DNA from 2 places in the Bacillus sp. JJ864 genome. Region 1 is predicted to be linked to the other one. Evidence: a T-box and tRNA genes for the amino acid it is inferred to sense, from the RefSeq annotation. Region 1 holds a T-box; the other holds one or more tRNA genes.
The links. The T-box of region 1 lies ahead of argS (arginine--tRNA ligase). A T-box ahead of a tRNA ligase gene usually reads a tRNA of that ligase, here a tRNA-Arg.
Positions count from the first base shown of each region.

Region 2: it has a tRNA-Arg gene. The T-box ahead of argS (arginine--tRNA ligase) is inferred to sense a tRNA for this amino acid. The anticodon was not compared.

Region 1 covers NZ_JBALLY010000179.1:3,460-6,887, forward strand. The annotation lists gene V7024_RS21830 (BrxA/BrxB family bacilliredoxin) at 1-150, shown strand, start outside; gene V7024_RS21835 (class I SAM-dependent methyltransferase) at 196-972, shown strand; T-box leader at 1,013-1,228, shown strand; gene argS (arginine--tRNA ligase) at 1,277-2,965, shown strand; gene V7024_RS21845 (YjjG family noncanonical pyrimidine nucleotidase) at 3,026-3,428, opposite strand, start outside.
Region 2 covers NZ_JBALLY010000020.1:16,470-19,897, reverse strand. The annotation lists gene V7024_RS04125 (APC family permease) at 1-1,278, shown strand, start outside; tRNA gene V7024_RS04120 (tRNA-Arg) at 1,441-1,516, shown strand; gene rpoN (RNA polymerase factor sigma-54) at 1,799-3,094, shown strand; gene V7024_RS04110 (glutaredoxin family protein) at 3,104-3,352, shown strand.

The DNA.
Region 1 (3,428 bases):
TACTTTGATGATATCCCGCCATCTTCACCATCTATGGCACTATTAAAAGGAAAAGAAGTTGTTCACTTCATTCACCGCCATGAAATTGAAGGTGCAACAATGGACGCTATTATTCAAAACTTAGAACAAGCTTTTGAAAAGCATTGCTAAAAAGGGAGAGATTTTCTCCCTTTTTCTTTTTAATGAGGTGAAGGAATGATTGTAACGACAGCAGGACGAACAAATAAAGAAATGACCGCATATGCTGAAAAAATAGCAATGGATTTACAAAGTTCTTTTCTTGTTAGGAATGATCGTCCTATTTATGAATTACATGAGCAATATAAACAAGATGTACTTGTTGCTCAGAAAAATCGATTAGCGATTTACCCGCAAGGAACGGAAGAATCGTTCTTTTTTCATCCAAACTCAGCGATGTTTCGCGTGAAGCGATTAATGCGCGGTGAACATGATCCATTTCTGCAAGCCGCGCAGCTAGAAGAAGGGATGACAGTGTTAGATTGTACACTAGGTATGGCATCTGATAGCATTGTGGTAAGTTATGCTGTAGGAGAAGCGGGACAAGTCACTGGAATAGAAGGTAATCGCTATATGGCATATTTGATTGAAAAAGGTCTTCAGCAGTGGGATGCAGGTGTAAACGAAATTAACGAAGCAATGCAGCGAATTACAGTGAAGCATACGGAGCATTTATCTTTTTTGCAACAATGTGCAGATCACAGCTATGATGTAGTATATTTAGATCCGATGTTTGAAGAAACAGTATTAGAATCAGACGGTATTCGTGGTTTAAAACATTTTGCATTGTACAACGATATTACGGATGAGACAATGCAAGAGGCTAAGCGTGTTGCGCGAAAACGAGTTGTGTTAAAGGATCATTTTCGCAGCATGCGCTTTGAAAAACATAACTTCTTTGTCTATAAACGAAAAAGCGCAAAATTTCATTTTGGTGTAATTGAAACTTGCTAATTATTAGACAATATGTATAATAGATTATAATAAATTTTATAGAAAATCTTGGATGAAGAGAGTAATTATTTTCAGAAGCAATAGCGAGCTAGGGATGGTGAAAGCCTAGTGCAGAGAAAATAATGAAGCGCACTTCGAAGATGCTGCTTGAATGGTGTAGTAGAGTAAGCCGGGGCTCCCTAACCTCGTTATAAACGGGAAAGTGGTTCGTAATGAACAACAAGGGTGATACCACGGGTGTAAACTCGTCTCTTTTTTAGAAAAGAGGCGAGTTTTTTTATTGATAAAAAGGAGGAAGATACTGATGGAATATAAAATGAAGTTTGCACAGCATGTATTCGACGTATTAGAACCAGGTTTATCATTAGAACAAATTGCTGCTTTAATTGAAACACCGAAGCAAGATGAGTTTGGAGATGCTGCTTTTCCTTGCTTCACATTAGCAAAGCAATATAAAAAAGCACCAGCAGTTATTGCGCAGGAACTAGCAGATAAATTATCTCACCCATTTTTTACAAAAGTAGAAGCTGTTGGACCGTATGTAAATGTGTTCTTCGATCGTCAAACTGTAAGTAATGAAGTGTTAAATGCAATACTAAACGAAAAAGAAGAATATGGACAGCTATACTTTGGACAAGAAAAAACGGTTGTAATTGACTATTCATCTCCTAATATCGCGAAGCCGTTTTCGATGGGACATTTACGTTCTACAATGATTGGAAATGCATTAAAACATATATGTGAAAAATGTGGTTATGAAGTTGTAGGCATTAACTACGTTGGTGACTGGGGAACTCAGTTTGGAAAACTGATTACCGCCTATAAAAAATGGGGCGATGAAGAGCTTGTTAGAGAAGATCCGATTCGCGAGTTATTTAAGTTATACGTACGTTTTCATGAAGAAGTAAAAGAGTATCCAGAGCTTGAAGAAGAAGGGCGTGCTTGGTTTAAGAAGCTAGAGGATGGCAATGAAGAAGCGGTATATTTGTGGAACTGGTTCCGTCACGAATCGTTAAAAGAGTTCTCTCGCATTTATGAACTGCTTGGCGTAGAATTCTCGAATTTTCAAGGAGAAGCATTTTACAATGATAAGATGGATGATTTCGTTAAACTTCTAGAAGAAAAATGTTTATTAGAAGAATCAGACGGAGCGCAAGTTGTTAATTTAGAAGAAGAAGGAATGCCGCCATGTTTAATTAAAAAGTCAGATGGTGCTACGCTCTATGCAACGCGTGATTTAACAGCTGCATTATATCGTCAAAACACGTATTCATTTGATAAAGCACTATATGTCGTTGGAGATGAACAAAGTTTACATTTCTCGCAATTTTTCACTGTACTAAAGAAATTAGGATTCCAGTGGGTAGAAGGCATGTCTCACGTTCCATTCGGACTTATTTTAAAAGATGGTAAGAAAATGTCTACTCGTAAAGGGAAAGTTGTTTTATTAGAAGAGGTGTTAGAAGAAGCAATTACGCTAGCAAAGCAAAATATTGAAGAGAAGAATCCTAACTTAAAGAACAAAGATAAAGTAGCAAAACAAGTTGGGGTTGGCGCAGTTATTTTCCATGACTTGAAAAATGAACGCATGCATAACATTGAATTTTCGCTTGAAAATATGTTGAAATTCGAAGGGGAAACGGGACCATACGTACAATACACACATGCGCGTACTTGTTCACTATTGAAAAAAAGCGATATCGATATTGAAAAACAAGAGTTACAGTTAACAGACGATATAAGCTGGTCCGTTATAAAACTATTGCATCGTTTTCCACAAGTCATTGAAACTGCGTTTGCGAAATATGAACCATCTCATATTGCGAAATATATACTAGACGTAGCACAAGCATTTAATAAATATTACGGTAACATTCGTATTTTAGAAGAAAATGCAGAGAGAGAAAGTAGACTTGCTCTCGTATATGCGGTAGCAGTTGTATTAAAAGAAGGATTGCGTTTACTCGGGGTGGAAGCGCCTGAGGAGATGTAGAAGGCAGAAAAGAGAAAGGAATTAAATATGTATCAATTCCTTTCTCTTCTCAACATTGATCTATTTTTTTAGTACATTTTTAAGTTCCAGCAAATTAGAAATTTCATAAGTAGGTTTAAATTCTGATGTATTTACAATTTTATTAGGGTTAAACCAGCACGTATCGATACCAAAATTGATTCCGCCTTGTATATCAGAACTTAAGCTATCTCCCACCATTAATACTTTGCTCTTGTCAGCATACTTTAAATTGTTTAAAGCGTGTTCAAATATTTTAGCATCTGGCTTCGATACATTTACATCCTCAGAGACTACTATATCTTCAAAGTATTTTGCTATAGTAGATTTCCGTATTCTATTATCTTGAACATCTTTGAGACCATTGGTGATTATAGAAAGTCTATAGTCTTTATGCAGACTTTCTACAAGATCTATACTCTCATCATATAAAAAAGATGCATTA
Region 2 (3,428 bases), on a different contig from region 1:
ATTTTAATTTTCACAGGATTTTTTGATGAACTTCGTCACGGGTTTGTTCAACCGAGTACACCGAGTTTTGGAACAGTTCCAGAAGGCTTAACAACTTTATTAATTTTGAAGGCGTTCAGTTCAGCTTGTTCAGCACTTACAGGAATTGAGACAATTTCAAATGCAGTTCCTATTTTTAGAGAACCGCAGCAAAAAAACGCAATTAGAACGTACATTGCTTTAGGTTCGATTACAGCTGTGACACTTTTAGGATTTTCGTATCATTTGTATGTGAAAGGAATTACGCCAGATCCGCACAACACAATGTTGTCACAGTTAACTGGTATGTATTTTGGACATGGAATTTTATATCAAGTGATTATATGGTTTACGTTTATTGTGTTAATTTTAGCGGCAAACTCCACATTTACGGGATTTTCTCAGCTTGCTGCGATTGTAGCGGCAGACGGATATTTGCCTCGAAGTTTAACAAATCGTGGAGACCGTTTAGGATATTCGAATGGAATTATTGCGTTAGCATCGTTGGCATGTATTTTGATTATATCGTTTCATGCGCATACGAATGCGTTAATTCCACTATACGCGATCGGTGTGTTCCTTTCGTTTACAGTAGCGCAAATTGGTTTAATGCGCCGCTGGAAACGAGTAAAAGGATCGCATTGGAAAATTAAGTTTACGATTAATACAGTTGGTGCTGTAATTACATCAATCGTTGCCGTTATTTTTGCTGTTACGAAGTTTACAGGCGGCGCTTGGGTTGTATTAGTTGTCTTGCCTATTATTATTTTCATCTCAATGTCCATTCACAAGCATTATGAAGATGTTGCAAAAGAATTGCGCATCGATATGCAAATGGTACGTCCAGAAGCAAGCGATGTAGTCACGCTCGTTTTAGTGTCAGGTGTTCACCGTGTTGTGAACAACACGATATCCTTTGCGAAGAGTGTAGATGTTGATCCGATTGCTGTATACGTTGGTTTCGATGAGGAATCTATAAATAAAATGGAGAAAAAGTGGAAAGACTGGGGAACTCCTTGTAGACTAGTCGTTCTACGCAGTAAATATCGTTCTATTCTTGAACCGCTGAATCGTCTTATTAAAACAATAGAGGCGAAACAAAAAGGTGGAGGACATATCCATATTATTATTCCGCAGTTCATTCCGCACAAATGGTGGCACAATGCATTGCATAACCAAAGTGCACTTCTGTTACGCATGTGGTTTATGCGTAATAAAGATATTGTCATTACAACGGTTCCGTATCATTTGCATAAATGATATCGTTTCATTATATACGGCCTACATCGCGTAACGATGTAGGCCGTATATTGTATGTCAGTCATTGCGACATAAGAAGTAATTGCTTCCAAAACGAAGATATCGTATAATAAACAGTGCGCGATAGGATAAAAAGAAGTCCTTTTGCAGTAGAATGATCATGCGCCCATAGCTCAGTCGGATAGAGCGGTGGTTTCCGGTACCACGTCTGCCGGGGGTTCGAATCCCTCTGGGCGCGTCAAAAAGTCCTAACTTACATTTGTAGGTTAGGACTTTTTTTGTAGTGATAGTATGTAAGTGAAATTTATGTTATTATATCTAAAATTAGTAGTTGCTATTAGTATTTGGTATATATTTTTTAAAAATGTGGTGTTATTTTCTTTCAATATTATTCATTTTTCGGTTGTAAGATGCAAATTTCATTAATACATATAAGTTAACAATATTTTGGAATGGGTATCTGTGCAGGATTCTCCTTTTTATAAACTTATTGTACAATAGAAGTGAGGGGGAGATTAGGTTGAAAGCAAGTCTTTTACAAGAACAAAGTTTACGTTTGGCAATGACGCAAGAGTTAAGACAAGCGATTACAATGCTCCAGTACAATGTGCAGGAATTAACGGAGTTTTTGTATGAGCAATCGCTGGAAAATCCCCTTATCGAGCTAGGTGGCTTTGACAGGGAAAAGAAAAAGAGTAAAACAATGAGTAAACAAACTGAGAATCAAATGGAAATCTATAGTGTGGATTCCACAACGATTCAACAGCATTTAGTAAATCAATTACAGTATTATAAAATAGATGAAGAGCAAAGAAAAATTGCCTCATTTATTATTTTAAATGTGGATGAGAACGGGTATTTACAAGAAACGAATGAGGAATTAGCGTCGCTATTATCGGTATGTATAGAGAAAGTAAATAGCTGCATGGAGCTTGTTCAATCATTAGAGCCGGCAGGGGTAGGAGCGAGAAATATTCAAGAATGCCTATCCATCCAATTAAAGCGCTTACAAAAAAGAAACACTTTAGCGAAAATGATTGTAGATGAATATTTTGCGTATTTCGTAAAGAAAGATTGGCGCAAGTTAGCAAATGTATTGAAGTGTAGTACGGAAGAATTACAAGAAGCCGTTCATGTGATTACATCGCTGCAGCCGAAACCAGGTTTGGCGTTTTCTTCGGAGAAGCCGCTGTACATTGTTCCAGATATGGCGGTGAAAAAAGAAGGGGATCTCTTGGTGATTCAGATGAATGAACGTAATATGCCGAGAATTGAAATTCATTCAGAATATAGTGAGCTCCTTCATAATAGTGAAAGTGACGTCGCTTCTTATGTTTCGGAAAAATATCAGCATGTACAATGGATTATGCGTAGTTTAAAACAAAGAAAGCAAACGCTTTTAAATGTAATGGAAGTAATTATTGAAAAGCAGCGCGACTTTTTTATGAACGGTCCGCAATATTTAAAGCCGCTTGCGTTAAAAGAGGTGGCTGAAATATTAGGTGTCCATGAGTCAACGATTAGCCGAGCAACGCGCAATAAATATGTGCAAACACCGTATGGTTTATTTGAAATGAAGTCGTTCTTTAGTAATGCGGTAGCAACAACAGAAGACGCGGCCATTTCAACGAAAAGAGTGAAGCAGCTCATCGGGGAGTTTGTAGAGAAAGAAAATAAGAAAAAACCACTTTCAGATCAAAAGATTTCAAAAATGTTAGAAGAAGAACATGAAATTGTTGTTTCACGCAGAACAGTAGCGAAATATCGCGAGCAGTTAAATATCCCAGCTTCTTCTCTGCGAAAATCGATTGTATAGGTGATGGATATGGAGGTTATTCTATACACAAAAGAAGAATGTGGTCTTTGTCAAAAGGCGAAAAAACTTCTGCGAGAGTTGCAAGATGAATACGTATTTGATTTGAAGGAAATAAATATTTATGAGGATGAACAGCTGTTAGAGAAGTACCATCTTATGATCCCTGTCGTTGAAATTGAAGGGGAAGAGGTAGAATATGGGGTTATTCACAAAGATGTCATAATAAACAGCATAATTCATGCGATAAGAGTTGAATAACTTTGGATCTCCTGTTACAATAATAAATGTAGCAGGGATATTTTTTTACTCCATGCGGGACACAATATGTCACTAC